DNA from 2 places in the Synechococcus sp. Lug-A genome. Region 1 is predicted to be linked to the other one. Evidence: predicted binding sites of a transcription regulator. Region 1 holds the regulator's gene; the other holds the start of a gene.
The links. The regulator NtcA, encoded in region 1, controls nitrogen genes in cyanobacteria. The targets are predictions, from matches to a motif close to GTANCNNNNGNTAC.

Region 1 (14,134 bases):
TGCTGGGGGTGGCGGAGGTGGATCACAACTCTCGACAGTGACCGCGCCGGTCTCCGCCTCGACCCTTACAGTAACGATCCCCATCCATGTGTCCGAGAGGCTCACCCGCCATGGCGCAACGCACCCCACTGGGAAACCTGCTCCGCCCGCTCAACTCCGAGTACGGCAAGGTGGTGCCCGGTTGGGGCACCACGCCGGTGATGGGCATCTTCATGGTGCTGTTCCTGGTGTTCCTGCTCGTGATCCTGCAGCTGTACAACAAGTCGCTGCTGCTCGACGGCATCACCGTGAACTGGAACGGCCTCGGCTGATCTGCCTCTGAATCCTCCGGCCTAAGAGTCCGGCGGCACAGGCTGCCGGGCCTGCCGCTTTGCCGCCTGTTTTCGCCTCAGTTCCTGACCCAGGCTCCGCTGCATGAACATCTTCGGGATCGGGCTGCCGGAAATGGCGGTCATCGCGGCCATCGGCCTGCTGGTGTTCGGCCCGAAGCGTTTGCCCGAGCTGGGGCGCACCCTGGGGCGCACGCTCAAGGGGTTCCAGTCGGCCTCCAGCAACTTCGAGCAGGAGTTCCGCAAGGCGATCGACTCCGAAGCCGACACGGTGGTGACCGCCAACAGCGTGGCGATCAAAGAGGCTCCCGCCCCCGCCGCTGAGACTGTTGCGCCTGCACAGGCCACCACCGCTGCTTCTCCCGTTCCAGCAGCCAGCTCCGCCGCAGCGGCTGAACCCCCCGCTGCCAGCGAACCGCCTGCGGCGGCCGCCTGAGTTCAACGCTTCGCTTCTGCCACTCCGCTCCGCTGCTTCGTTCCGCCACGGCCATGACCGCCTCTTCCACGCCGGGCGGTGAGGCCCGCACGGGCGACCTCCAGCTGGTTGTGGGCCTGGGCAATCCCGGCGACAAGTACGCCCGCACGCGCCACAACGTGGGCTTCATGGCCCTGGAGCGGCTGGCGGCGCGCGAGCGGGTGAGCTTTCGCGCCAATGCGCGCCTGCAGGGCCTGCTGGCGGATGTGGGCCAGGGGGCCCAGCGCCTGCGGCTGCTGATGCCCACCACCTACATGAACGAGAGCGGCCGGTCGATCCGTGCCACGCTCGACTGGTTCGGCCTGCGTCCTGACCAGATGCTTGTGCTCGTCGATGACATGGACCTGCCGCTGGGCCGCCTGCGGCTGCGCCTGGCCGGCAGTGCCGGCGGCCACAACGGCCTGCGCAGCACGATCAGCCATCTCGGCAGCCAGGAGTTTCCCCGCCTGCGCATCGGCATCAGCGCCCCGGCCGATGACCCGGTCACGCGCAAGGCCCGCACGATTTCCCACGTGCTGGGCCGCTTCGAGCCCAGCGAGCAGGCCTGCGTGGAGGCGGTGCTCGACGAGGTGCTGGCGGGGCTGGGGGTGATTCAGCGGCTGGGCTATGAACGGGCCGGTAATCGTCTGAACAGTTTTCAGCCCACAACGGCTTGAGGCTGCTTCCAGCAGCTTCATCTGGTCCCGCTTTCGTCTGGCTCCATCTGCCTGTCGATGCTCCGCCTCCCGTCTGACTCCGTGCGTTTCCTTCCTCCGTGAGCCGTCTTCCCGCCACCACCGCCCAGCTGCGGGTGCTGCACCAGAGCTTCACCCAGAAGCTGCTGGAGGGCGAGGTGGTGGCCGGCGGCTTCGCCTGGACCTTCCGCTGGGCGTTCGATCGCGGTGAGCTGACCGTGGAGCCCTCGCTGGGTCGTGCCCTGATCCAGGACGCACTGCTGCGCTTTCTGCTCAAGGCCGACTACCAGCTGGAGCCCGGCGGTGACTACGCCTTCACGGTGCGGGCGCGCTTCTAGAAGGCGGCCGGCGGCAGGGATGGGGGCCGCGTCAGCGGATGGCCGAGGTGGCGTTCGAGCAGCAGCTGGGCGACGACATCGTCCCAGGGGCGGGGCGGCTGGCGCAGGCCTTCGGGCAACAGGCGCCGCCAGCCGCGTGGCGGGAACAGCTGCCAGAAGCGCCGCCGTGCCTCCAGGGTGGTGCTGCGCTCATCCACCAGCTGCAGGGGCAGCAGCGGCGCCAGGCGCTGGCTCCAGTGGCGGCTGCCGGTGCCATCGCCGAGCACCACGCCGGCCACCGCGCCTTCGGCCTGCCAGGCGCGCAGCTGCGCCAGCGCCTGCTCAGGCTCCAGGATCAGGGCGGCCAGCACCTGCTGCCGCGCCGGGTCGCAGCGCACCAGGCCGCACTTGCAGCGGCCCGGATCGAGCGCAGCGAGGGGGCCATGGGCGGGGAGCGGCAGGGCCTTTGGCTGCGGCTGCGGCTCTGGCGGCGGTGACGCGGCGGCCGCCGGCGTGGGGCTCATGAGGGGCGCTTCGGCGAGGAGGGGGGGGTGGGGCCGCCATCGAGGCGGCGAATCTCCAGCACCACCGGATCGGGCGTTTCGGCCTCGCGCACGGCCACGGCCTCCAGGCTGACGGCCTGCCCGGCCGGCCGCTCACTCAGCTCCCGCCCCAGCTGGTTGAAGCTGGCCACATCGAACTGCACCCCATCCACCAGCGACCCTTGCCGCTGCGCCTTGGCGAAGGAGGCGGCCAGCAGCAGGTTGAGCCGGTTGCGCACCTGCTCGGGCGAGATCTCGTTGCCTTCCAGCCGCGTGGTGGCCATCACTTCGCCTTGGCGGATCACCTGCTTGTTGGGCCGCAGGTCGGGGAAGCCGAGCACCTGCTGCTCGCCGCGCAGCACGTTGGCGGCCGAGAGGATGCTCACCACCCAGTTGCCACCTTTCTGGATCAGGGCCTCCAGCTTGGCGATGTCTTCACGGGGCACCAGCAGGATCGGCCGGTTGACCGGTTCCCCCGGCAGCACCCGCTGAAAGGCCGACTGATTGGCCTGGCGCAGCAGGGCATCGATGGCGGCACGGGCCTGGCCCGGCTGCTTGACGCTCACCTTGGCGGTGGCCAGCGGCTGGCCGCTGCTGATCACCACATCGCCGCGGCGCAGGGCGATCAGCTTGGTTTCCAGATCTTTGAGTTCGGCCTGGCCGGAGGCGATCTGCCCCTTCACGCGGGCCAGCTCCGCTTCAGTGCGGCGGATGTCCTGGTCGCGGGCGCGGATGTCGCTGTTGAGCCGATCGCGCTGGCGCAGCAGCTGCTGCTGCTGGTTCTGCAGCGGCTGCAGCTCACGCCGCAGGCGGCCCGCCTGCTGCTCCACCGCCACCAGCTGGCGGCGCGCCTGCTGGCGGCCCCGTTCGGCCCGGCCCACGGCCTGCTGGGCGTCGCGCTGGGCCGAGAGGCTGCGCTTCAGGGCGGCATCGCTGCGCTGGACGGCGTCGCGGCTGTCCCGCAGCTTCTGCTCGAGGCTGTCGAGCTCGAACAGGCCGGTGCGCAGCCGCTGGCTGACGGCCAGCATCAGTCCGAGCGAGACGGCACTGATCAGGCTGCCGGTGAGCACCGTGATCAGCACCGCGGTGTTGCGCGGGCGGAGGTTGAAGAGGCTGAGCCGGGCCTTGCCGACGCGGCTGCCGAGGCGATCGCCGAGGGTGGCGAGCACCCCCCCGAGGGTCAGCAGGGCCAGGATCAGCAGCCAGCCGGACACGATTCAGGGCGAGGGGGTCCAGTATCGGTCGCGGGCCTTCAGCTGAAGCGTTTGGCCAGCGCCACCGGATCGAACACGGTGATCTTCTTCCGGTCCACCTGCACGAGGCCGGCCTGACGCAGGTCGCCGAGCAGGCGGGTGATGGTGACGCGGGTGGAGCCGATCGCTTCGGCGATCGCCTGGTGCGACAGGCGCAGATCGATGGTGATGCCCTCGGTGCCGGGGACACCGAAATCGCGGCAGAGCACCAGCAGGAAGCTCACCAGCCGCGAGGACATGTCCCGGTGGGTGAGGGTCTCGATCATGGTCTCCGTCTGCAGGATGCGGGAGGAGAGGCCCTGGAGCAGCAGCAGGCCCACGCTGGCGTCCTGCTCGATGGCGCGCCGCACGGAGCTGGCCGGGGCGGCCACCAGCTCGACGCGGGTGAAGGCGACGGCGTGATAGAAGCGATCGGAGCGCTGGCCGGTGAGCAGGGAGAGCACGCCGAAGAGGCTGTTCTCACGCAGCAGGGCCACGGTGATCTCCTCGCCGCTCTCATAGACGCGGGACAGCCGCACGGCGCCACGGCGCAGCAGGTAGACGCGCTCGGCCGGGTCGCCGGGGAAAAAGATCGTTTTGCCGCGCTCCACCGTTTCGCTGGTGCAGCCGCTCAGCCCACGCATGACGTCCAGCAGGGTGCTGGAGCCACTGGCGGAGGAGGCCAAGCCGCTGGTGACGGGCGCGGGGGTGGTGCTGGTGCGGCTGAATCCGCGCATCGCGCCGACCATGACGGTTGGACAAGTGGTTGGAAGCTACGGATCGACTTCCGTGCTCCATGTAGCCGATCACACTAACTGGACGGTTCCCTGTGGACATCCGTCTGCAGAATCCCAGTGCCGACGGGATTTCCGCAAAGTAGTACAGGGCTACACACTAGGGGTGGTGTGCGATTGGTGTTTCGGGGCCTGGCGCCGCTACATTCGGCTTCGCGATCCACTGGGGTGTTGATGACGGCCAGCCTGCTCAACCCCTCCATGCCCACTGGTGGTGTGCCTTCTGGTGCTGGCCCTGCCGGTGGCCCCCGCTCCCACGGCCCGGGGCGCCCCCATGGCGCGGCAGCGGCTGCGCCCGTGGCCGCTGTGGCACCCACGGCACCCGTGGCACCGCGCCCGCTGGCCCTGGTGCCCCCCGCCCAGACCGAAGGCCTGCTGCAGGTGCACACGGCGCCGTTTCGCGGCAGTTTCTCCGGCGTGTTCAGCCAGGCGCTGCGCAGCGCGGGGCTGGGCAGCCGGGTGCTGATCAGCCAGTTCCTCAAGGGCGGCGTGGATCAGGGCCTGGAGCGCAGCCTGTGGCTGTGCGGCCGGCTGCAGTGGCTGCGGCCCGCCATGCCCGCCTGCCTGACTGAACCGGCCGACGCGGAGCCCGAGGGGCCCGGTGCCCAGGAGCAAGAGGCGGTGCTGGAGGTGTGGGGCTACACGCAGCGCCAGCTGCTGGACGGAGCGGTGGATCTGATGGTGCTCGACGAGCTGGGGCTGGCGATCGCGCTGGGCTACCTGCCGGCGGCGGAGGTGGAGGCCACGTTGGAGCAACGGCCCGCCCATCTCGATGTGATCCTCACGGGGCCATCGATGCCGCCCGCGCTGCTGGCGATGGCCGACCAGGTGACCCAGCTCCGCCGCAACTGCTGATCCGATGCTCAAGTGCGACCGCTGGATCAACGAACAGGCCGCGGCGGGCATGCTCGAGCCGTTCCAGGCCACGCTGGTGCGCCACCTCGACGCCGAGAACCGCACGGCGCCGGTGCTGAGCTACGGCTGCTCCTCCTACGGCTACGACCTGCGGCTGTCACCCAAGGAGTTCCTGATCTTCCGGCATGTGCCAGGCACGGTGATGAACCCGAAGCGGTTCAACCCGGCCAACCTGGAGCCGGCGCCGCTGCACCACGACGACGACGGCGACTACTTCATCCTGCCCGCCCATTCCTACGGACTGGGGGTGGCCCTGGAGCTGCTGCGGGTGCCGGCCAACATCACCGTGATCTGCCTGGGCAAGAGCACCTATGCGCGCCTCGGCATCATCGTGAACACCACCCCCGCTGAAGCCAGCTGGGAAGGCCACCTCACCCTGGAATTCAGCAACTCCTCCGGCGCCGATTGCCGTATCTACGCCAGCGAAGGCATCTGTCAGCTGCTGTTCTTCGAAGGCGAACCCTGCCAGACCACCTACAGCGACCGAGCGGGCAAGTACCAGCACCAGCCGGAGCGGGTGACGTTGGCGAAGGTTTGATGTTGGTTACGGGGAGTGGGGAGTTGCGGAGCAGGCTGATGTGGCTTGTGTTTGCTTTCTATTTATGGGCTTAGAAGCTGAGAGGATTGAAGCGTTTGCATGGCTTCAAAAGTCTGTGGGTTAAGCAGCCTTCCCATCAGAAGAAGCCAGCCGGCTGTGTATCAGTACGCACAGTGGTTATCTGACCCGCGAACCAAAGTGGTTCATCTCAGCAGACTGGCCAGAGCCCCTGCAGCAAAAGGCTTGAAGGATGCTTGGGGAAGCCTTGTCACTGTGGTTTGCAGAAAGGGAACGCCTATGGGGTGTGGTTTGCGGAACTATCCAAGAACAAGTTAGGCGTCTCAAAGCAACCCCTCGGAGTGCCACTATGGAGTTCTCAAGCAACAGCATCTTGCTCGCGCTGTTTACGGGCGTTATAGCTGGACTCACCAGTTACCTTACCTCCTACTCGAAGGTCAAGGCTGAAGTACGGGCTGCGACTGAAGATTTGCGGCAGACGATACAGAATCTGGCCAAAACGACACGAGCTGTAGAAATTGAGAAGGCTCGCGTAGCCTCCGATGCTGCATTGGCGTCTGACTGGAGGAAGTCCGTCTACGCTCTCGCTGTATCTGCTCAATCACTTGCGCACTCGATGTGTTGGTTATCCTGGGATGCGAAGAACCGAGGAACCGTTCGTCCTGATATGTCAAAGCTGTACGACACCGAGGCACATAAGCTCCTTCCAGAGATGTTTGGCCAGCTCGCCGTTTTGTGGCTGTTGGACAAGGAACTCCATGCCCGCGCGTACCCATATGCATCCAAGCTCACAGCACTAGATGCCAGGTTCGGGGAAGCGATTATCCTTGCCGAGAGGAATGAGGCCGAAGCCGTACAAGTGTTTCGTGAATTGCACGCAGACTCCTACAAGGTGCAGATGGAGATCGACACTTTATTCGGTGGCAAGCTTCAGTTGCTTGGCCCCACAAATAGCGCACAGTCGCTTGTGGGAAAGAGTGACGCCTAACCCGCTATTCAACCGGACCTGCCTTCGGCAGGCCGGTTAATAGCAACGTTATGCGGCATACTGATGCCATGAATCAAGTTCAAGCTAGGCAAGCCGTTCTTGCCGATCTGCAGGTTCTCGCACCGCTGCTAGATGCCTATCGTGTCTTCTACGGAAGCGACAGCGATGTTGAGGCAGCGAGCCAATTCCTGTTAGAGCGTTTCAACAAGGGAGAATCAGTGCTCTTCATTGCGATTGCCGCGGACACTGCTGTTGGCTTTTGCCAGCTCTATCCATCCTTTTCCTCTGTTTCACTGGCAAGGACATTTATTCTCAATGATCTGTATGTGATGGAGAGTTATCGAAAGCAAGGCATTGCGACCATGCTTCTTAAGGCAGCTGTTGAGTTTGCCAAGGATCACGGAGCCTTAAGGCTGACCCTTTCAACTGCAATCACCAATCGCACGGCTCAAAGTCTCTATGAGCACGCTGGTTGGATTCGCGATCAGGACTTCTATGTTTACAGCCTCAAGTTATCCGCATAACATCCTGCTGCACCTGACCGCCTTTACAGAGGCTCTCTCAAACTTGGAGCTCTCTGCGGCAGGTGAGCAGGGCGTTAGACTCACGTGGAAGTGCAACGAGGATCCGAGATGAATGACGATATCTTCCGCCGTTTCTATGCAGCACTGCCGCACATCAGTGGGTGGATTGACGAGTTCTTGAATGATCATGCGGCACAATCTCAGGCAGTATGCACGCTGGGGTTTCCGCGCCTATCTGCAAGCTTTTCTCAGGAATTCCTAGAGCGTGCAAAAGTGGTGACAGTTGCGAGTGTACCGTTCCCCCCGGTCGCTCAGTTTAGCTTACCAGAACTAGCCCCCATCCAGCAGATGTCGTTTGCAGGGATCACATACAAGGATACGTTCTTCCTTCAACAAGGCCAGAACTCAGAAAGCCTCCACTTCCACGAACTAGTCCACGTCGTTCAGTGGGAGAGACTGGGCGTCGACAACTTTCTTCTAGCGTACGGTGTCGGGCTTGTTCAGTTCGGCTACAAGCATAGCCCTCTTGAGCAAATGGCCTATTCGCTGCAAAAGGCCTTCGATAATAATAGTCTACCAGAGGATCTCATAAGTTTCATAGAAAGTAGCACTGATGCTATTTGGGCTGATGTCGCGCCAGTACTTAAGGCGATGGCAGGAGCCTAACATCAAGATGCAGAAGGCGGGAGTACAAGTTGTTCCCTATGCTAAGGAATTTACCCGCTTCTGATCTTGGCGTTGGGCTAACTAACCCCATTAAACCACAGAGTCAGAGCGGAAACGTAGTTCTTCTGCTGAAACCTACAGGGGAGATGAATTCTCATTTCCATACCATTCCACCGCATATTCATAAAGACTGTCAAGAACCTCAGAAAGCTGTTTCCCACGCTCAGTCAATCTATATGCGACTTTAGGAACCGTGCCTTGCTCAACTTGACGGTCGATAAGCTGAATGGATTCCAGCAAGCGCAATCTATCTGCAAGTGCCTTTGTGGATATTCCATCAACCTTGCGCTTCAATTCACCAAAGTGCAATTCGCCACGGGAGCTTAGGATCCACAAGATGTAGATCGTCCACTGTGCCGAAATATGGCCAATTAATAATTCAAGCGGGCAGCACATCTGCTTGACCATTGGAGGGAGTAGGTAGTTACCAAATGGAAACCAATTGACTTGTGCGTCGGATGGCGCGAGGTTTGCGCTGTCCTGAGCAGGCCCAACGCTAGACCATGGGAACGCTACTGCACATTGACTCAAGTCCTCGCGGCGAGAATTCCAGCTCGCGACTACTTGCCAGCACCTTCATTGCAGCATGGAAGAAGAACCATCCTGACGATCATATTATCTATCGCGACCTGAGGAATACGTGTATACCTCACATCACAGAAGAATGGATTGCTGCAGATTTTACCCAAAGGGATACATTGACTGCGGAGGCGCGTCAAGTGCTTGAACTGTCCGACATATTGGTAGACGAGTTCCTTGCCGCAGACAGATGTTTATACAGCGTTCCGATGTATAATTTCGGAATCCCATCCAGTTTTAAAGCCTACATCGATAATCTTGTTCGCTTTGGTCGAACATTTAAATCTGATCACGGATGCTACCAAGGGCTTGCAAAAGAAAAAAAGGTTCTATTTATCACCGCTCGCGGCGTTGAGTATGGCTCAAACTCGCCCTACCACGGATGGGATGCACAAGAGCCTGGGCTAAGGTATGCATTCCAGTTCATGGGAGTTTCTGACATCAGCTTTATCCATGCATGTGGCCTTGACTTGGGAGAGGAGTCTCGGCGCAGCAGTATTGAAAAGGCCAAAGGCGAAGTGAAGAGCTTTTTGTCATCCTGGTAGTTGACGAGCAGCCCAGCATCAAGATCCAGCGGACGAGATCAGTAGAGTGTTCAAGTCGACCATCTCGTGCTCGCCGCTGATCTTGAGCGTTAGCCTTTCGAGTAATCGTGAATGCGCGACCCTGAGGAGTTTCCTGATGTCAGCCCTTAGCTACCGTGACTGGGATGTATGGATCAACTCAACCTACTATGACGGTAGAACATATGACGGTTACTTCGAGCTCACAATTGTGGGAACTCTCATGGTTCCGCAAACCCTGGAGTATCTCGCCGAGAGCTACGAGGTGCGGCAACGTCAGTTCACCAGAGTGGCTCGGGCAAATCCAGATATCGTTCGTCAAACAATGCATACGGAAGAAGGAAACCTATGCCTCAGGGTGTACGATCGCCTCGACACCAATGCTGATCTAGCTGGACTCCTACGCTCCCTGAATTCCTTCCTAGAAGCGGTAGGTTTGGCTACTGACTCGCCTCTCTCCAGTCAGAAAATCCGGTTTATCTCTTTCCACGAAGGAAAGCTGCTGGTAGCTAACCGTCGGTCCGTCGGTCGGGGCATGGCTTTCGAGCTTGAGGAAAGAGGCACAGCATCCCAAAAACTAGCCGAAGATCTAGATTACTATCTTGACCACACTGATTCGAACCTAGTTGTCGGGCGTCGGCACTATATGACCGGCATGCAGTTGCTCGGGATCGAAGACGCAGTCACCGGCCTTTTAGATGCTGCCTACATGCAGTTCTATCAAGGCTGCGAGGCACTTTGTCGGGACCCCCGCGGCAGCCTTGAGCCGTCCAAACAGCATATCGCAGCCCTTCAACTGCCTGACAGCCGTGACTTGCAGATCATCGCCCACCAAGTGTGGCGCGTAAGACACAAATACTTTGGGCACGGCGACGTTGCATACAATCTAGAAGCTAATCTTGGGCAGGCTAGCGCTGCCGCTGTGGCCAGACAGGTGCTGGTTGCCCGCTATCTATGCCGCAGGCTGATTGACGCGCAGGCTCCATCCGGGGCACATCTAGTGCGGGAGATGAATTTGGCATTCGGGCAAGCTTGTGCGGCTTTTATGGGCAGCGTGCAGCAGCTAGAGGAGGATTTTCGCGTCCAGTTTGATGGAAGAACTTCCAAGATTTACCACGCAAACGGACAGGAGATTGAAGAGTACACCTTGGCGTAACAGGCTAACAAGCGTTTGGCATCTGACGGCTTACCCTTCCGCTGCGCTCCAAGGCAAGCCGCGGCTCAAGCGGAACGTTATACGGATCATGCATTCCATCCCGAATGAGCTTTGGGATGGCGGCCTCTGTACAATCAGTTTTATCGAACGCTTTGACGATGGTAGCCAAACAACAGCCACGGCCTCAGGTCACGTTTATCGAGCAGAATGCCCCAGTCGATGAGTACGGGCGTGCGCTCTACGCAGTAGCACGCTCGGTCTTGAGGGCTTTCATCGATTCCGTTACCAACGAAGACCTAACTGATCTAAATACTCCCATCGAAGATGTCTCGATGCGGCAGCTTGCAAAGATTGCAAGGCCGGAAAGGGACAAGGGCATGAAAGGCGATGGTTTTGAGTGGGCTGTTCATGAAGCAATTTCTGGCATGGAGCCGAATGTAATAGATCCAGTTCTATACGCCCTGCGCAGAGCCTGCAGGAAGGTCAAGGACTCTGCTCCCACGTCATTGATGTTTGGGTATGAACGGGCTAAGTATCTGGGTTTTCTAGATGCAGTTGTTGAAGGGGCCGGCGATAACGCTTACTTGCTTCCTGAAGGGAGAGGCAGGCCATTTAGCTTTGGGCCTTGGGTATGCACGGCCGCCATGGGGGAGGTATCAGAGGTCTTCTTGCCGAAAAGAATTGAGAAGATTTGGAAGACAGATCTATTCTTGTCTAGCAAGGAAGATCCACGGTACTTTGCAGCTACAATCAAATCAAACTATAATGCGCTTGAAGGTGGGTCTGGTTTGAGAATTGGAATAGTTCCTGAGTCAACAGCCACAGGCAATAAAGCAGGCGTCCGGTACGATTCAAGGCACGGGTTGTGGGTTGTCTCGTTGGCTGATCCGAATGGATTTATGGGGCTCTATAATGATGCCTATCATGCTGTAGCTCGTGCAATGTGCAGTCTTGGGAAGCTTGCCGCTCCTCCTTACTATACAAAGCCATCGGCCAAGGCACAGCGAGTTCAAGAACAGTTGGAAAAGCATCCAAACGCTCGTGTGCTTGAAATTGAATCCGCCTTGAATGATGCGGCTCAACAAGACCTAGTGGTTTCAAGTCATAAGCTTGTTGGGGTCAATGCACCTGATTGGCTACATATAAAGCAAATGGCACCCAGGATCATATCTCCCAAGCCACGTTTTGAGAGGATTGATTAGACTCGTATGACATTGTCATCCACCAGATCCGCTTCCCTGAACTTACCCGTATTGGCCACCAGCACTATGCGGCCTGGTGATGGCAAGCGTTGGACGGACGTGACTAGCACCACAAGATGAGCAAGCACGAAACCCCGTTGACTCATCGCTACTGGAAATCCGTTGGCGGCACACTGGTCAAAGAGTTTCTGGCGGTCCGCCGGAGGGCTGGCGTTGGGCGGCGTCTCATAGACGCCATCATTCTTCCAAACGGACCGCATCGTGTGGCTCGCTCGGCTGAGGTGGATCTCAAGGGCCAAGACGTAATAGTCGTTCAGACCAAAGCATCGCGCCTTGGGATGTACGTGATGGGCCAGGCTCTATTCTCGGCAGAGCTCGTTCGGAGGTTCCAACCCGCCAGCGTCAAGTCGGTAATCATCTGCACGGCGGATGATCTCGTCCTTCGACCGTTGCTCGATCGCTATCCACATGTTGAAGTCGTCTTGATTGATGCCGCCCAACAACAGCATGAAGCTGACGGCGCTCCTCGCCGCAGCAGATGCTGAGCGTTATGTGCCTCTGGGACCGCAAGCTGGCCGGCAATCCCTAACTTTCCTAGGAGAGGCTGATGCATTCTGTTTTCGCGAGACTTGTACAGTCACTACTGCTTGTTTCACTTGTTGCTGCTTTGCTTGGCTGTGCGGCTTGAAATGGAGGAAATGCTGTGTTTGGAGTTCGGTATCTTGAGATTCCAGTTAGCGACATTGAGCGCGCTGTTGATTTCTATGAGTTTGTCTTTGGTGTTGAGCTAAAGCGCGTCGTCGTAGATGGGTACGAGATGGCCCACTTCCCGACGCTTGGTGATGGGAAAGGCGCTGACGTGGCGCTCGCTCAAGGCGATGTCTACATTCCGTCGAAGGCAGGTGTAATTGTCTACTTCCATGTCCCTGATATCGACGTTGTGATTTCGCGTGCAGCCGAGCGAGGAGCAGAAACGCTCCATGCAAAGAATGAGGTTATGCCTGACACATGGGTTGCAGAGTTTGAGGACTCGGAAGGAAACAGGGTGGCGTTAAGTCAGAGGAGCGAGTGAGCGCTGTCTTCTCCTTGCTCCGAAGATGTCGCCATATAGCTATTCACTCAAGCGGCCACATCAATCGCGAAGCGATTGATGTGGCCGCTTAGTTCAGGCGTTAGGCACTGCAGGCCATGACTTTCTCGCAAGACGAACGTGCGGCGTTGCTTTCGGTCAAGGGCATCGGACCGACGATCGTTCAGCGGCTTGAGCAACTTGGGTTCAGTTCGTTGGCCGAGCTCGCTGTGGCAGATGTCGGCGAGATCGTTTCGTCAGCGGCGGCGTTGGTTGGTTCGAGCTGCTGGAAGAACAGTCCATAGGCTCGGGCCGCAATCCAATCGGCTGTCGCACTGGCAAAGTCGAGGCAGTAGTGCCTAACTATTCGCTAAAGCGGCAGCTCAAACGTTAGCCAGGCGAATCACGCAGCTCATGAACGACCTGGACAGCACCGTGGTTTCGATCCTCGACGCGAGGGGGGCAACGCCCGTTTGTCGAAGCACCATGGTGGCAATCACCGGAATCGACGGTTGTGGCAAGGGCTATGTCACGGCACGGATCGCGAAGATCCTCCGAACACATGGCATTCGGGTGGCGACGATCAATGCGGACGCGTGGTTGAACCTTCCCAGTAGACGCTTTGCTGCCTCCAACCCCGCTGAACACTTCTACCTCAACGCGATACGCTTCGACGACATGTTCACCCAGCTTGTCCTTCCGCTTCGCGATCGCCGCTCGTTGCGCGTTGAGGTTAACTACGCGGAGGAAACTGCAACCGCATACAGGCGGCACCTTTATGAGTTCGAGCGGATCGAAGTGATCCTGCTGGAGGGGATTTATCTCCTGAAACGTGCTCTGCAATCTCACTACGACAGATCATTCTGGATCGACTGCACCTTCGAGACGGCGTTGGAACGCGCTGTCTCACGAAGTCAGGATGGCCTGTCTCCAGACGACACAGCCCGTGCGTACCGAACGCTTTACTTCCCCGCGCAGGACATTCATATCGCACGGGATGATCCCAGAGCGGCCGCCACGGCGATCATCAGCAACGATCCCCGGCTCAGTGCCGATGGTGCGCAGAGTCGATGGGCCGGCTGAGAATGCACACGCCCGACCCAAGCTTTGTGGCAGGCGACGGACTCAGACGAGCCCTCGAACTGCTCATGTCACCGTATGGTCTTACGGGCGACCTGCCACCTGGGCTGCCAGAGACCGGGGTCGGTGAGGCTCGGGTTCTTGAAATGATGTCCGGACGCGTCCTTGGAGAGGCTGCCCGGCTCGGCTCATCCAGCTCGTTCGCTCACATGGACCCGCCCACGCCGTGGATCACGTGGGCGATGGCCTTGTGGGACGCCAGCCTCAACCAGAACTTGCTCCATGAGGTGACATCGCCCTTTGCCACCCAGGCAGAGGCGCTTGTCCTGGCTTGGCTGACGCCGTACTTCGGCATGCAGGGCGGCCATTTCTGCTCCGGTTCAACGATTGCCAATCTCACTGGACTCTGGGCG
Region 2 (14,134 bases), on a different contig from region 1:
AAACCAACCCAGCCGCGGGAGAATGGCTCAACGGCACTGAGCGGATGCGCGGCCAGCAGGAGCGGACCGGGCCCCTGTTCTCCTACGTCTCTACCGCGGACAGAATCCCCAAGGGCCATCCCCTGCGGCAGGTGCGGCAGTTGGCGGATCAGGTACTCGATCGGCTCAACCCCACGTTCTGCCGGCTGTATCCCGAGGGCGGCAGGCCCTCAATACCTCCTGAGCAACTGCTGCTGGCCCTGTTGCTGCAGGCGATCTACGGCATTCGATCGGAGCGGATGCTCATCGAGCAGCTCGATGACAACCTGCTGCTCCGCTGGTTTGTTGGCCTCAATCCTGACGATCCCGTCTGGCATCCGACCACATATGGCCTCCGGCCAACTTCGTCTAAACCAAAAACCGTGATCGGCTGCTGAACGAGGAGCTCATGGCCAAGTTTCTGGAGCTGCTGCTGGCTGCTCCAGATGTCAAGCCGCTGCTGAGGTCCGAGCACTTCTCGGTGGAAGGCACCCTGCTGCAGGCCTGGGCCTCCCACAGCTCGCTGGAGCGGATCGACGGGAGTGACGACGATCCACCACCGCCCAGTAGCGGCAGGCTCAGGCAGGGAAGAATCCAAGGGAGCAACCAGCAGTGCCAAGCCCAGAAAGGGGCAGGCATGACGCTCATTGTTGCCAAGATCAGGTTATTCGCCCCAACACCAATCGATTCCTGCACAAGCCAGAAGGATGAAACCGCAGCGCAGAAAGGCGCTCGGCAACGCCTCTCAAGAGAAGAACCCTGGCATCAGGCGGGAAGGTACATGGCTGGCAACCGTGCACCGATCGAATCAAGCTTGAAGATCAATCTGGCTAAAATCTGTCGGTACACCCCTGGAGCTGGTGATGAGCGCAGACAAACCCACTTCCCAGCCACTCTCGGGGATCGCGGTCCGCTTCGTTGGCGGAGCAGCCATGGGCGCCCTGATTGTCTCTGTCCCGTTCTCAGCGGGCTATGCGTCCCAGCCGAGCACCCTTCAGCTGGCCGTTGCCACCTTCGTTGTGCTCTCAGCAGGGGTGATGAGCAGCCTTTGGGGAGAACGGTTTCTGGAGGCGATCTCGAAAGCGCTTGACTCCACTTCTGTGTGAACAGGGCCAATGGCGAGCCCGCTCCCGGCCACCACAGCAATCACCACTCCCACCACCATCCGCAGGCCTGACAGAGAGACGTGTTCCTAGGGAAAGTGCACCCAGCACACCTGAGGATTCAGCGCCATCCCGATGGTTTGATCGGACGCCAAGGTTGCCCCTCACCAATACTTCGGATACCTGCCAGCCCTCACGGCGTTGTTATAAAACAGCGCCACTACAGTCACGATCACGGCGCCCAGGGCGGTGGGGAAGAGCAGGAAGCTCCAGCCGGGCTGCAGCAGGAACACGATCACAGGGTTGGAGCCGGCCGGGGGGTGCACGGTGCCGGTGGCCATCATCAGGGCGATCGCGGTGGCCAGGGCGGCGGCCATGGCCCACCACTGGGGGCCGAACAGGCTGAGGAACAGCAGGCCCACGGCGGTGCTGAGCGTGTGGCCCAGCACGATGTTGCGTGGCTGGGAGAAGGGAACGTCGGGGTAGCCGAAGGCCAGCACGCAGGTGGCGCCGAAGGAGCCGAGCACGAAGGGGGCACTGAGGCCGAGCTGCAGCAGGGCCACGGCGGCGATCGCCAGGAAGCCGCCCAACCAGGCCAGGGCGATGGCCCGGCGGGCGGGCCGGGGAGGGAGCGGCGCCCTGTCACCGCGGAACTTGGCGAAGAAAGAGGCATTCATGGGGCGCTGATCTGAACGAACTGGTCGGCGGCGTAGGCGGTGGCGGTGTGGCGCAACTTGCTGCGCTCCTCATCGGTGCGCGTGCAGGCGAAGCCATAGCGGGCCCGCACCCGCTCGGACGCCTCAGCCAGCGCACGCTCGGCGCGCTGCTGCAACTCCGCCACCGGCAGCCGCTCACCGGGCTGGAGGTGCTGCAGGATCACCGTCGAGGGCGAATAGAGCGTGGTCTGGCGGCCATCGGGCCATTCGAGCTGCAGCAAGACTTCGGGCATGGCAGGAAAGCGAGAGGTGACAGTGAACGCTGAAGCGGAACCAGGCCAGCGAGGCTGAGCGCTGCACCCCCTACCCCGACGGCACCGGGCCGAAGCCGGTGAGCGCCTCGGCGCCGCTCCACACGGTTTCCTCGCCGCCACCGGCCCGTAGGCGCACGCCCGGCTCCGCCGTGAAGTGGCCGATCGGCTGGCAGATGAGTGCCGGTTCGCTGCCCTCCGCCGCGACGGCCGCGCGCAGGGCCGGCTCCTGCTGCGGCGTCACCGCCAGCAGGAAGCCGAAGCTGGGGAAGCAGGCCAGCCAGTCGTCCAGCGGCACGCCCGCCGGCGGCGTGATCGCCTCGAGCTCGAGCGTCAGGCCGCAGCCGGCGCTCTCGCAGAACATCACCGCCGTGCCCACCAGGCCGCCCATGCTGATGTCCTTGGCGGCATGCACCACCCCGTTTTCCGCCAGCTGAGCGGGCAGGGCCAGCTGGCGGCGCAGCAGCTCCGGCGCCGCCTGTGTGGCCGCATCCCAGAAGCGATCCGGATGGCGCATGCGGCCGGCGCCATTCACCAGCAGGAAGCAACGGTCGCCGGGGCGGGCGAAACGGGCCGAGAGCACCGCACCAGCGGCGCTGCCCAGCACCGCCACGGCCAGCGCGTCGTAGGGGCTGTTGAGGTTGGTGTGGCCGCCCACCACCGGCACCGCGAAGCGCGCCGCCGCTGCCTGCAGGCCCGCCAGCACCGGCTCAGCCCGCTCCGCACCGCGGCACCAGAGGCTGTTCACCAGTGCCAGCGGCCGGCCACCCATCGCGGCGATGTCGCTGAGGTTCACCAGCACGCCGCACCAGCCGGCGAACCAGGGATCCCGCTCCAGCAGGCCCGGATCCATCCCTTCGCTGGCCAGCAGCAGACGGCCGCTGCAGGCCGGCAGCAGGGCGGAGTCATCGCCGAGCAGGGCGGCCGGGCCGAGGGCGGCGAAGGGCTGGTGGGGGAAATGGGCGGCGGGGCGCTGAATGGCGGTCTTGCCGTGCAGGCCGGCCAGGGCACGCAGCCGTGCCGCCAGCGGCGCCAGGTCGATGCCGCTCATGCCACCGGCCGGCGTTCCCGCGACGGGGTGTAGTAACGGAGGTCGGCCTCCATCAGGTGATGGGGCAGCCCCTTGAGCTCCAGGGTGTCCACCGAGTGCCAGTGCAGGCGCTGGAAGAAGCGCACGTTCTGCTCCTGCACAGTCGCCAGGAAGCGGTCGCAGCCCCAGCCGTTCGCGGTGGTCACGGCCTTCCAGATCAGGCCCTTGCCGATCTGGTTGTGGCGGCGGAAGGCGGCGTCCACGCCGAGCCGGCCGCCGTACCAGAGCCTTGGCTCCTGCTCCAGGATCCGCACCACCCCCACCACCGGCCCGCCGCTGCCCGGGCTGGCGCCCGCCCGGTTGGCCCCATGGGCGATCGCCGCGATCGGGGTGGCCTCCGCATCGCGGGCGTCGCGGTCGGAGGCTTCGAACAGATGCTGCTCCTGGCAGAAGATGCGGCGACGCAGATCCCAGTAGCCGGCCAGCAGCGGCGTGCCGGGCCGCAGCAGATGGAAGGAGAAGCGCTCGGAGCAGGCCGAGGGCGAGAGGCGGAAATCCTCGGCGTCGATACCCAGACCCCAGCGCACCGACGGGGTGAAGGCGGCCGGCGCCGATGTGGGGCTGCGGCCGATGTCGTGGCTGGAGGGATCAATGAAGAACATCAGGAGCTGGAGGGGCCGCAGCCCGTCGGAGTTGGGGCCGATGGGGCGTCGCTCGTGGCGGCCGCCTGCTCGAACAGCGACAGGGCCGAGCAGGCGCCGCACTTGGCGCAGCCCGCCGACATCGCGGCAGCGCGCAGATCCGATGCCGCCAGCTGCTGGGCCACGGCCGTGTAGATCTCCACCATGAAGGCGGCGCTGGGCGCGGGATGGTGCTCCAGCGGAGTGCCGCTGATCGGCACGAACGGCACCACGAACGGGTACACACCAGCGGCGATCAGGCGCTCGCTGCAGGCCACGATCGCGGCGGCGCTGTCGCCCAGCCCCGCCAGCAGATAGGTGGACACCTCGCCGCGGCCGAACACCGCCACGGCCTGCTCGAACGCCTCGAAGTAGCGCTCCAGGCTCAGCTCCGCCTTGCCCGGCAGGATGCGGCGCCGCACCTCGGGCTCCACCACCTCCAGGTGCATGCCGAGGCTGTCGACGCCGGCGTCCTTCATCCGCTGGAACCAGATCGGATCCTCCGGCGGCTCGCACTGGGCCTGGATCGGCAGGTTCACCCGCGCCTTCACGGCCGCCGCCGTCTCGGCCAGCAGGCGGGCGCCGCGGTCGTCGCTGTTGGGGGTGCCGGTGGTCATCACCAGCTGGCGCACCCCATCGAGCCGCACCGCCGCCTCCGCCACCTCCGCCACCTGCGCCGGGGTCTTGCGCACCAGGGTGCGGCCGTCGTCGAGCGATTGCTCGATGGCGCAGAACTGGCACGACTGGCTGCGGTCGCGGAAGCGGATGCAGGTCTGCAGCAGCGTGGTGGCGAGCACATCGCGGCTGTGCAGCAGCGCGATCGAGCGGTACGGCGTGCCGTCGGCGGTGTGCAGGCCGTAGAAGCGAGGCTCCGGCGGAGCCTCCACCACCGCCAGCGGCGTGGCGGACTCCCGCTGCAGCTCCAGCCCGGCGCCACCGGCCGCCAGGCGGAAGGGGGAGCGCTGGGCGGCGCTGCTGTACACGGGCACCATCACCGTGGTGCCATCCAGGGTGAGGGCGCGGTGGTCGGAGGGGCCGGCCCCGCCGCGGCGGCCCTTGTTGCCGGGCACACCGGGCTCGACCAGGCCCTGCACCTGCAGGTCGGTGACGAGCCGCGCCAGCGCGGCGGCATCCCTGGAGTCAGCCATGGGGCACCGCCTCCGGCAAGGAACTGAGCCGTGGCGGAGGAGCGGAGATCCCCGCAGCCGGGGGCGGCACGGCCGTCAGGGGTGACCGCAAGGCTTCCCGCTGGGGCTCCAGCAAGGGCTCCAGCAGTACGGGCAGGTCAGCAGGCATGGCAGGACCAGCGCCACCACCGGCAGCCGTTGCGTTGCCCCCGTCCCGCTCCTGCACCTGGCGCGCCGGCGTGCGATCGAGACGCAGGCCGAGCAGGTCGGGGCGGCTGTAGTGGCCCACGCTGTCCATCATCCGTTTGCGCTTGGTGATCAGGGCCGGGTCGAGCTCGGCGATCGCCAGCCCTTCCCCCTCCGGCAGCGGACCCGCCAGGTAGCGACCTTCCGGGCTGATCACGGCGGTGTGGCAGCCCCCCTGGCAGGCCTTCTGCAGCGCCGGATCCGGCGTGATCTGATCGAGGTCGGCGGGATCGAGCCAGGCGGTGGAACTCACCACGAAACAGCCCGCCTCCAGCGCGTGGTGCCGCAGGGTGACGGCCGTCTGCTCACTGAAGATCGGGCCCACCAGCGAACCGGGGAACTGGGCGCAGTGGATCTCCTCCCCCTGGGCCATCAGGCTGAAGCGGGCCAGCGGGTTGTAGTGCTCCCAGCAGGCCAGGGCACCGATGCGCCCCAGCGCCGTGGGCACCACCGTGAGGCCGGCGCCATCGCCCTGGCCCCACACCATGCGCTCGTGATACGTGGGGGTGAGCTTGCGCCGCTTCAGCAGCAGCGCGCCGTTGGCGTCGATCAGCAGCTGGGCGTTGTAGAGGCTGCCGCCCTCCCGTTCGTTGATGCCCAGCAGCACGTGGATGGCGTGCTCACGCGCCGCGGCCGCGATGCGGCGCAGCGCCGGACCCGGCACCGTCACTGCCTGCTCATAAAGGCGCAGATGGGAGCGCCCCATCAGCGCCGGCGGCTCCACGAAGGAGAAGTAGGGGTAATAGGGAAGAAAGGTTTCGGGGAACACGATCAGCTGCACCCCCTGGCCGGCCGCCTCCGTGATCGCTGCCAGCACCCGCTCCACAGACCCCTCCAGGCTGTGCAGCACTGGACGGATCTGGGCGGCGGCCACGACGATCGGGCCGTTCATCGTCAGAGCGTCCAGGTGTCGAGGATGAAGGCGCCTTCCTTGCGGTGCATCAGCACGATGTCGAGCACATCGAGCGGATTCACCGGGGTGATGCCCGCCATCAGCGCCCCCTCGCCATGGCCGTAGAGGGCCTGAAGGGCGAAGCGGCAGGCATACACCTTGCCGCCCTGGTCCATGAACTTCTGCAGGCGGGCGTTGAAGTTGAGGTGGCCGTCGAAGGCGGCATCACCGAGCTTGGGGAAGCCGCGCTGCACTCCGAGGGTGACGCCGGGCCCGTAGAGCAGGATCGAAGTCTCGAAGCCCTTGTTGATCAGGCGGCTGGCCTGCAGCAGGTTCACCAGGCCGATCGAGCCTTCGAACGCCACGGTGTGAAAGGTGATGAGCGCCTTTTCGCCCGGTTCCGCCTTCACATCGGGGAACACCTTCTCCTCGTAATCCACGAGGAAATCGCCAGGTTGATTGGCGGGGCGGGTGACCTCAGGCATGAACCGGCGACCTGCGAAAGAAACAGCGTCACGACCATGCACCAGGCCTGTGTGAACTTACGTAGCAGCAGGCACCAAACGGCAGAGCCCGTGCTGGCCTGCGATTTGGTCTTGATTGCTACCGGGCCGCCCCTCACGGCAACTCACGATGAGGAGGGTGATGGCCTGGCCGCGCCACTGTCTTCCTCCCCTTCTCTTCCTCCCCTTCGCCGCCTGCCCGTGGGGTCAGCCTCCACCTCACCCGCCGCTTCTGCCGCTGAGACCATCGCTGCATCTCCCGGTGGCACACCTGCGCAGAGCGCGGCAACCGACGGCGCTGCCGCCCCCGTCACGGCGCCGGTGGTGGTGATCGGCGGCGGCCAGGCGGGGCTGTCGGTGGCAAGCTGCCTGCAGCAACGGGGCATTGAGGCGCTCGTGCTGGAGCGCCACCGGGTGGCCCACGCCTGGGAGCAGCAGCGCTGGGATTCCTTCTGCCTGGTCACACCCAACTGGCAGTGCCGCCTGCCCGGCTTCCCCTACGACGGGGATGATCCCGACGGCTTCATGGGCCGTGAGGCGATCGTCGACTACGTGCGCCGCTTCGCCGAACGTTCAGCCATCACCGTGCGGGAGGGGGTGAGCGTGGAACGGCTGGTGCCCAGCAGCAATGGCTACCGCCTGCTCACCAGCGCCGGCGTGATCGACACCGAGCAGGTGGTGATCGCCACCGGCGCCTACCACCACCCGCGCCGCCACCCGATGGCCGAGCGGCTGCCCGGCAAGGTGCTCCAGCTCGATGCCCGTGACTACCGCCATCCCGATCAGCTGCCGGAGGGCCCGGTGCTGGTGGTGGGCAGCGGTCAGTCGGGCTGCCAGATCGCCGAAGATCTCTTCCTGGCCGGGCGTCGCGTGCACCTCAGTGTGGGTTCGGCGCCCCGTTCGCCGCGCCGTTACCGCGGCCGCGACGTAGTGGAGTGGCTGGAGCGGATGGGGGTCTACGACACCCCGATCGACGCCCATGCCGATCCCCGCGCCGTCCGCCACAAGACGAACCACTACCTCACGGGCCGGGACGGCGGCCGCGAAATCGACCTGCGCCAGCGGGCCAGCGAAGGCATGGTGCTGCATGGCCGGCTGGAGCGGATCACCGCAGCGGGCCTGAGCTTTGCCGACAACCTGGCCGCCAACCTGGATGCGGCCGATGCCGTGTACACCCGCATCCGCGCCAGCATCGACGCCTACATCGCCGCCAACGGCCTCGACGCGCCGCTGGAGCCGCCGTACCAGCCCTGCTGGCGTCCTGCCCCGAGCCGCGAGCTCAGCTTGATCGACCTCTACAAGGAGCCGCTGGCCGCCGTGATCTGGTGCACCGGTTACCGCTCCGATTTCAGCTGGGTGGAAGTGCCGGTGTTCGATGGCAGCGGCGAACCGGTGCACCACCGGGGCATCACCCAGGCCGAGGGGCTCTATTTCATCGGCCTGCCGTGGCTGCACACCTGGGGCTCGGGCCGCTTCTGCGGCATCGGCGGCGACGCCGATCACCTCGCCCAACGGATCCAGCAGCAGCTGCAGCCTCGCGGCAGCCGGACGGAGCCGCTGGAATGCACTGCACTGCTCGGCTCATGACGGCTGTGGACCATCCAGCGGCGACCCCTTCCGTGGACGACCATCCAGGGGCGACCCCATCAACCGACGCCAGCGCCCTGATCCCCGCCGCTGAGCTGCGCGAGCTCAATGGCCGCTCCGATCGGGCCGGCTGGCTGCAGACCCTCTCCCATGCGGCGCTGATCCTGGCGACGGGCTGGGTGTGGGGCGACGAGCGGCTCAGCCTGCTGCTGCGCCTGCCGGCCCTGCTGCTGTGCGGCTGGGGCCTGGCCTTCGCCTTCTGCGCCATGCACGAATGCGGCCACCGCACCGCCTTCGCCAGCCGCGCCGTCAACGACGCCGTGGCCTGGTGGGCGGGGGTGCTGAGCTTCTACAACGCCGACTTCTACCGCCGCTACCACCAGTGGCACCACCGCTACACCCACCAGCCGGGTCTTGATCCCGAACTGGAAGACCAACCGCCGACCAGCCGCTGGGCCTACCTGCTCGAACTCAGCGGCCTGCCCTGGTGGAACGCCAAGCTGCGCGGCCATCTGCGCGGCCTGCGCGGTGAGTTCAGCGCCAATCCCTACATCCCCGCCGATGCGGCGCCAGCGGTGCGCCGTTCCCTGCTGAAGCAGGCGGCTGTCTACGGCGTGCTGCTGCTGCTGTCGGTGCCGGGGGGCAACGGCTTCCTGCTCTGGCACTGGCTGCTGCCGCTGGCGCTGGGGCAACCGCTGCTGCGTTTCGTGCTGCTGGCTGAGCACGGCGGCTGCGACACCGGCACCAACGGCCTGAGCAACACCCGCACCACCAGCACCCTGGCGCCGCTGCGCTGGCTGATGTGGAACATGCCGTTCCACGCCGAGCACCACCTGTTCGCCTCGGTGCCGTTCCATGCCCTGCCGGCGGCCCACCAGTGGCTGGCGCCCCAGCTGCGTCATCTGGATCCGGGCTACCTGGCGGTGCATCGCCGCTTCCTGGCCGATCCGTCGCTGCTGAAGCTGCCCGCCGCCCCCACCCTCCAGCCGCAGCCGGTTTGAGCGCCCCGGCGTCCAGCTGCGACCGCCACTTCCCGCTGGGGCCGTTCCGCTTCCACTGCGGCCAGACGCTGCCGGATGCCTGGCTGTCGTACCGGGTGTACGGCACGCTCAACCCGCAGCGCTCCAACCTGGTGCTCTACCCCAGTTCCTACGGGGCCTGGCCGGAGGACATCGAATGGGTGGTGGGCCCGATCCTCGACCCGGAACGCTGGTGCGTGGTGCTGGTGAGCCAGTTCGGCAACGGCCGCTCCAGCAGCCCCAGCAACAGCGCCATGGGGCTGGCGGAAGACGGCTGGGTGATCCACCACAGCGACAACCTGCGCGCCCAGCAGCAGCTGATCCAGGGGCTGTTCGGGGTGGAGCAGCTGGCGCTCGTGTACGGCTGGTCGATGGGGGCGCAGCAGGCGTACCACTGGGGCGCCCTGGCCCCGGCGGCGGTGGAACGGCTGTTCTGCCTCTGCGGCACGGCCCACACCACCCCGCATAACCGCCTGTTCCTGCTGAGCCTGCGCCAGGCCCTCACCGCCGATCCGGCCTGGGACGGCCACCGCTTCCGCGCCAGGCCCGAGCAGGGTCTGCGCACCTTCGCGCTGATCTACGCCAGCTGGGCCGCCAGCCAGGCCTATTACAAGGCGGGACGCCACCTGGTGCAGGGCATCGCCAGCGTGGAGGAGGCGGTGGAGCGCAGCTGGCTGCCGGCCTACCGGCGTCATGATCCCCACGACCTGATCGCCATGCTCGATGCCTGGCTGGCCAACGCCCTGCCGGCACCGTTGAGCGCCATCCGCGCCCGCACCACCGTGCTCGCCGGCAGCCACGACCTCTATTTCCCCCCCGACGACTGCGCCGCCGAGGCCCGTCAGATTGCCGGCGCCCACTTCGCGGTGATCGATTCGGTGCTGGGCCATCGCGCCGGCAACCCCCGCGACGCGCCAGCCGAACAGGCCTTCATCCGCAGTGCCCTGGAGCGGCTCTGCGACGACTGACGCCGGCCCTGACCCCCATCCCTTTCACCCCCACCGCTTCGATGACCGACCTGGCCCGCTTCGCGACCGATCGCGGCATCCGCCACGTGCTCTTCTCGTTCACCGATCTGTTCGGCGTGCAACGGGCCAAGCTCGTGCCGGTGGCGGCGGTGCAGGAGGTGGCGGCCGCCGGTGCCGGGTTCGCCGGCTTCGCCGCCTGGCTGGCCATGACCCCCGCCGACCCCGACGTGCTGGGCCTGCCAGACACCTCCAGCCTGATGGTGCTGCCGTGGCAGCGGGATGTGGCCTGGGTGGCCACCGACCTGCAGGTGGGCGGCCTGCCGCTGGAGCAGTCGCCGCGCTGGGTGCTGAAGTGCCAGCTGGAGCGGGCCGTGCGGCTGGGCTACCACTTCCGCACCGGTGTGGAGGCGGAATTCTTCCTGCTGCAGCCCGGCGGCGCCGCGATCGCCGATGGCGACGACAGCCAGAGCAAGCCCTGTTACGACCAGCTGGCGCTGATGCGGCAGTACCCGCTGATCGGCGGCCTGCTCGATGGCATGGGCGACCTGGGCTGGGGGCCCTACCAGGCCGATCACGAGGATGCCAACGGTCAGTTCGAGCTCAACTGGACCTACGCCGACGCCCTGGTCACCGCCGACCGCCATGCCTTCTTCCGGGTGATGGCGCAGGCGATGGCCGAGCAGCACGGCGCGCGCGTGAGCTTTTCGCCCAAGCCATTCGCCTCCCTCACCGGCAACGGCGCCCACCTGCACCATTCGCTCTGGAACGCCGACGGCCACAACCTGTTCCACGATCCACGCGGGCCGCTGGGCCTGTCGGCGCTGGCCTACAAGTTTCTGGGCGGGTTGCTGGAGCATGCGCCAGCGCTTTGCGCACTCACCAACCCGGTGGCCGAGAGCTACCAACGGCTCGGCGGTCTGCACACCACCTCCGGCTCCACCTGGTCACCGGGCTGGATCAGCTACGGCGGCAACAACCGCACCCACATGGTGCGCATCCCCGACGACCAGCGGCTCGAGCTGCGCCTCGCCGATGGCGCCGCCAACCCCTACCTGCTGCCGGCGGCGGTGCTGGCCGCCGGCCTCGATGGCATCGAGCGCAACCTCGATCCCGGCCCCCGCGAGGATGCCAACGCCTACACCGATCCGCCGATCGGCCGGGCGCGGCCGCTGCCGGGCAGCGTGGAGGAGGCGCTGGAGGCCTTCGCCGCCGACCGGGTGCTGCGGCAGGCACTGGGCGAACCGTTCTGCCAGGCCTATGAACAGCTGCGGCGGCAGGTGTGAGCTCAGGCGCGCGGGTAGAGCCAGCGGCGGAACAGCCGCGTCACCCTTGGCATCACCACGTAGGTCATCAGGGTCACCGTCAAGGCGGTGACCAGCAGGGTGCGCAGCAGGGGGTTCAGCTCCCGCACCAGGGGCGAAAGCACCAGGCTGATCAGGTTGATCAGCAGGAAAATCGTGAGGGTGGTGATCACCACCATCTTGTAACGGGGCGGCGGCGGCACCCCCGGCTGCCGGGGCAGGGTGAACCAGGTTTCCAGCCCGCTCAGCACGGAGATCTGCGGTGGCTCCTGCGTGTGCTCCGCCACACGCGCCAGCAGGGCCTGGCGCTGCGGCGACCCCTCCCAGCGGCGCAGCTGGCTGAGACGCGCGAACTTGAACACGATCCGGTAAGTGGAATCGTGCTCATCCACCGGGCGGTACACATTCACGCCCAGATGGCCCTCACAGCAGCGGGCGGCGGCCACCAGCTCGCTCAGGGCCGCCTCGAAAGCTTCCGTGCGGCCAGGCTTCACCCGCTGCAGCACATCGACAGTGACGGCGGGATCCTCGTGGGGCATGCAGCGCAACCCTCAGCGGGTGAGTGCGGATGAGCAACCTGGCGGTGATTCTGTACGTGTGTCTGGGTGCGGCGCTCGGCCAGACCGGCCTGTTCATCGATCTGCCCTCCCTGCCGCAGCTGGCCAGTGACTTCGGCGTCGATGCCGCCGCCACGCAAACCACCGTCACCGCCTATGCACTCGGCTACGGCGCCTCCCAACTGATCTGGGGGCCGCTCTCCGATCGGCACGGTCGCCGGCCGATCGCCCTGGCCGGGCTCTGGATGTTCATCACCGCCAGCCTGCTGCTGGCCGTGGTGCCGGGCTTCGAGCCGTTCCGGCTGCTGCGGGTGGTGCAGGGGATCGGGGCTGGCTGCGGCACCTCGGTGTCGCGGGCGGCGCTGCGGGATGTGCTGAGCAACCGGGAGCTGGCGCGGGCGATGTCGTTCGCCAGCATCAGCTTCGCGCTGGCGCTCGGCTTCGCCCCCTTCGTGGGCGGTCTGATCGGGCGCGCCACCAGCTGGCGGGTGGATTTCCTGCTGGTGGCGGCGCTGGGGCTCGCCACCGCCCTCTACCTGGCCCGCGCCCTGCCTGAGTCGCTCAGCCGGGAGCGGGCGGCGGCCGCCACCCGTCCATCCGTGGCGGCGATCGGCCGCGGCTACCTGCGGCTCGCCGTGGATGCCCGTTTCCTGCTGCCGTCGCTGATCGCCACCGTCGCCACCGGCATGATCGCCCTGTACGACGCCGCCAGTCCCTTCATCTACGAGACGCGCTTCGGTTTCGACGCAGCGGGCTTCGGCTCCCTCTCACTCGGGCTCACCGTGGCCTACATCGCCGGTGCGCTGATGGTGGTGCGGTTCGTGGTGGCCAGGGGGCAGCCATGGCTGCTGCGCTTCGGGCTGGGGGCAATGCTGCTCGGTGGGCTGCTGATGGTGGGGCTGGGGCTGGGCGGCTGGTTCGACACTCTCTCCCTGTTCCTGCCGATGCTGGTGATCACCTTCGGCGCCAGTGTGCTCGTGCCGATCGGGCTGGCGATGCCGATGCAATCCTTTCCCGCCCAGGCCGGGCAGGCCTCAGCGCTCACCGGCTTCCTGCAGCAGGAGGGCACGGGGCTGCTGGTGCTGATCGCCACCGTGCTGCCCGCCAGCTCCCAGCTGCCGCTGGCGCTCACGCTGCTCGCCCTGGCGCTGGTGCTGGGGCTGCTGGTCCGCTCCTACACCCGCCTCACCCCGGCATGAACCGCTTCGCCTTCCCGCTCTGCCTGTTGCTGGCCGGTGCGCTGATCGGCCTGGCGGAACTGCCCTACCAATGGCTGTCGGAGCTGGGCTTCCGGCTGCAGCGACTCTGGCCACTCGGCGGCGACGGGGCGCTGGATCCCCTGCTGGTGCTCGCGCCGGCTGGGGCCACGCTGCTGTTTGTGCTGCTGGCCTGGGGGCCGCTGGCAGCGGGCCGGGGTGGTGGGCTCACCGGTGTGATGGCGCTGCAGACAGCCCGCAGCGACGCCGAGCGCGAGCGCGCCCTGGCCCCCCTGTCGCTGCGCCACCAACTGGCCCGCCTGCCCCTGTTGGCCCTCACCCACCTGGCCGGGCTGAGCGTGGGCACCGAATCGCCCTCCGCCGCCCTCGGTGCGGCCCTGCTGCTGGCGCTGCGGCGCCGGCTGGTGCCACTGCAGCAGCTGCCGCTGGCGCTCACCGCGGCGATCGGCGGTGGTGCCGGTCTCGGGGCCGCCTTCCGCTCCCCGCTGCTGGGTGCCGCCTACGCGCTCGAAGAGCTCAGCGCGGTGTCGGGCTTCAACCTGGTGATGCCCACCCTGGTGCTCGCCGGCATCGGCACCCTGTTCACCACGGGTCTGGGCCAGCCCGCCCGCCTGGCGGAAGGGGTGGCGGTGGCCATGGCGCCCGAGCTGCTGCCGCTGGCCCTGCTGATCACTGTGCTGGCGGCGCTGGTGGGGGTGGTGCTCGTGCGCCTGCTGGTGCCGCTGGCCCAGTGGCTCGGCCCCTGGCTGCGCTCCAGGCGGCTGCCGCTGGCGGTGGCGATCGCGGCGCTGTTCACGCTGCTGGCGGTGGCCAGCGGCGGCATCAGCCTCAATGACGGCTCGCTGGCGCTCGGCCCGGCCCTGGCCGGCACGGCCGACAGCCCCTGGTGGGCGCCGCTGCCGCGGCTGCTGGGGCCCCT

Region 2: a site for NtcA is predicted at 6,657-6,670, ahead of KBY86_RS13360 (MSMEG_0572/Sll0783 family nitrogen starvation response protein). Genes of this name have one in related genera too.

Annotation. Positions count from the first base shown of each region.
Region 1 covers NZ_JAGQBN010000027.1:7,033-21,166, reverse strand. The annotation lists gene psbH (photosystem II reaction center phosphoprotein PsbH) at 111-311, shown strand; gene KBY86_RS14735 (TatA/E family twin arginine-targeting protein translocase) at 415-765, shown strand; gene pth (aminoacyl-tRNA hydrolase) at 819-1,460, shown strand; gene KBY86_RS14725 (DUF3146 family protein) at 1,559-1,816, shown strand; gene KBY86_RS14720 (resolvase) at 1,813-2,319, opposite strand; gene KBY86_RS14715 (DUF3084 domain-containing protein) at 2,316-3,551, opposite strand; gene ntcA (global nitrogen regulator NtcA) at 3,590-4,318, opposite strand; gene KBY86_RS14705 (cob(I)yrinic acid a,c-diamide adenosyltransferase) at 4,538-5,218, shown strand; gene dcd (dCTP deaminase) at 5,223-5,816, shown strand; gene KBY86_RS14695 (hypothetical protein) at 6,208-6,822, shown strand; gene KBY86_RS14690 (GNAT family N-acetyltransferase) at 6,891-7,346, shown strand; gene KBY86_RS14685 (hypothetical protein) at 7,455-8,012, shown strand; gene KBY86_RS14680 (helix-turn-helix domain-containing protein) at 8,148-8,480, opposite strand; gene KBY86_RS14675 (FMN-dependent NADH-azoreductase) at 8,576-9,196, shown strand; gene KBY86_RS14670 (hypothetical protein) at 9,279-10,370, shown strand; gene KBY86_RS14665 (hypothetical protein) at 10,487-11,572, shown strand; gene KBY86_RS14660 (hypothetical protein) at 11,689-12,117, shown strand; gene KBY86_RS14655 (VOC family protein) at 12,276-12,644, shown strand; gene KBY86_RS14650 (helix-hairpin-helix domain-containing protein) at 12,761-12,946, shown strand; gene KBY86_RS14645 (uridine kinase) at 13,056-13,724, shown strand; gene KBY86_RS14640 (pyridoxal-dependent decarboxylase) at 13,931-14,134, shown strand, end outside.
Region 2 covers NZ_JAGQBN010000020.1:14,051-28,184, forward strand. The annotation lists partial or broken gene KBY86_RS13320 (transposase) at 45-586, shown strand; gene KBY86_RS13325 (hypothetical protein) at 951-1,124, shown strand; gene KBY86_RS13330 (HPP family protein) at 1,286-1,798, opposite strand; gene KBY86_RS13335 (MSMEG_0570 family nitrogen starvation response protein) at 1,795-2,070, opposite strand; gene KBY86_RS13340 (sll0787 family AIR synthase-like protein) at 2,141-3,139, opposite strand; gene KBY86_RS13345 (MSMEG_0567/Sll0786 family nitrogen starvation N-acetyltransferase) at 3,136-3,780, opposite strand; gene KBY86_RS13350 (MSMEG_0568 family radical SAM protein) at 3,780-4,946, opposite strand; gene KBY86_RS13355 (Nit6803 family nitrilase) at 4,939-6,063, opposite strand; gene KBY86_RS13360 (MSMEG_0572/Sll0783 family nitrogen starvation response protein) at 6,066-6,548, opposite strand; gene KBY86_RS13365 (MSMEG_0569 family flavin-dependent oxidoreductase) at 6,888-8,153, shown strand; gene KBY86_RS13370 (fatty acid desaturase) at 8,186-9,154, shown strand; gene KBY86_RS13375 (alpha/beta fold hydrolase) at 9,151-10,140, shown strand; gene glnT (type III glutamate--ammonia ligase) at 10,182-11,423, shown strand; gene KBY86_RS13385 (antibiotic biosynthesis monooxygenase) at 11,426-11,980, opposite strand; gene KBY86_RS13390 (MFS transporter) at 12,010-13,197, shown strand; gene KBY86_RS13395 (chloride channel protein) at 13,194-14,134, shown strand, end outside.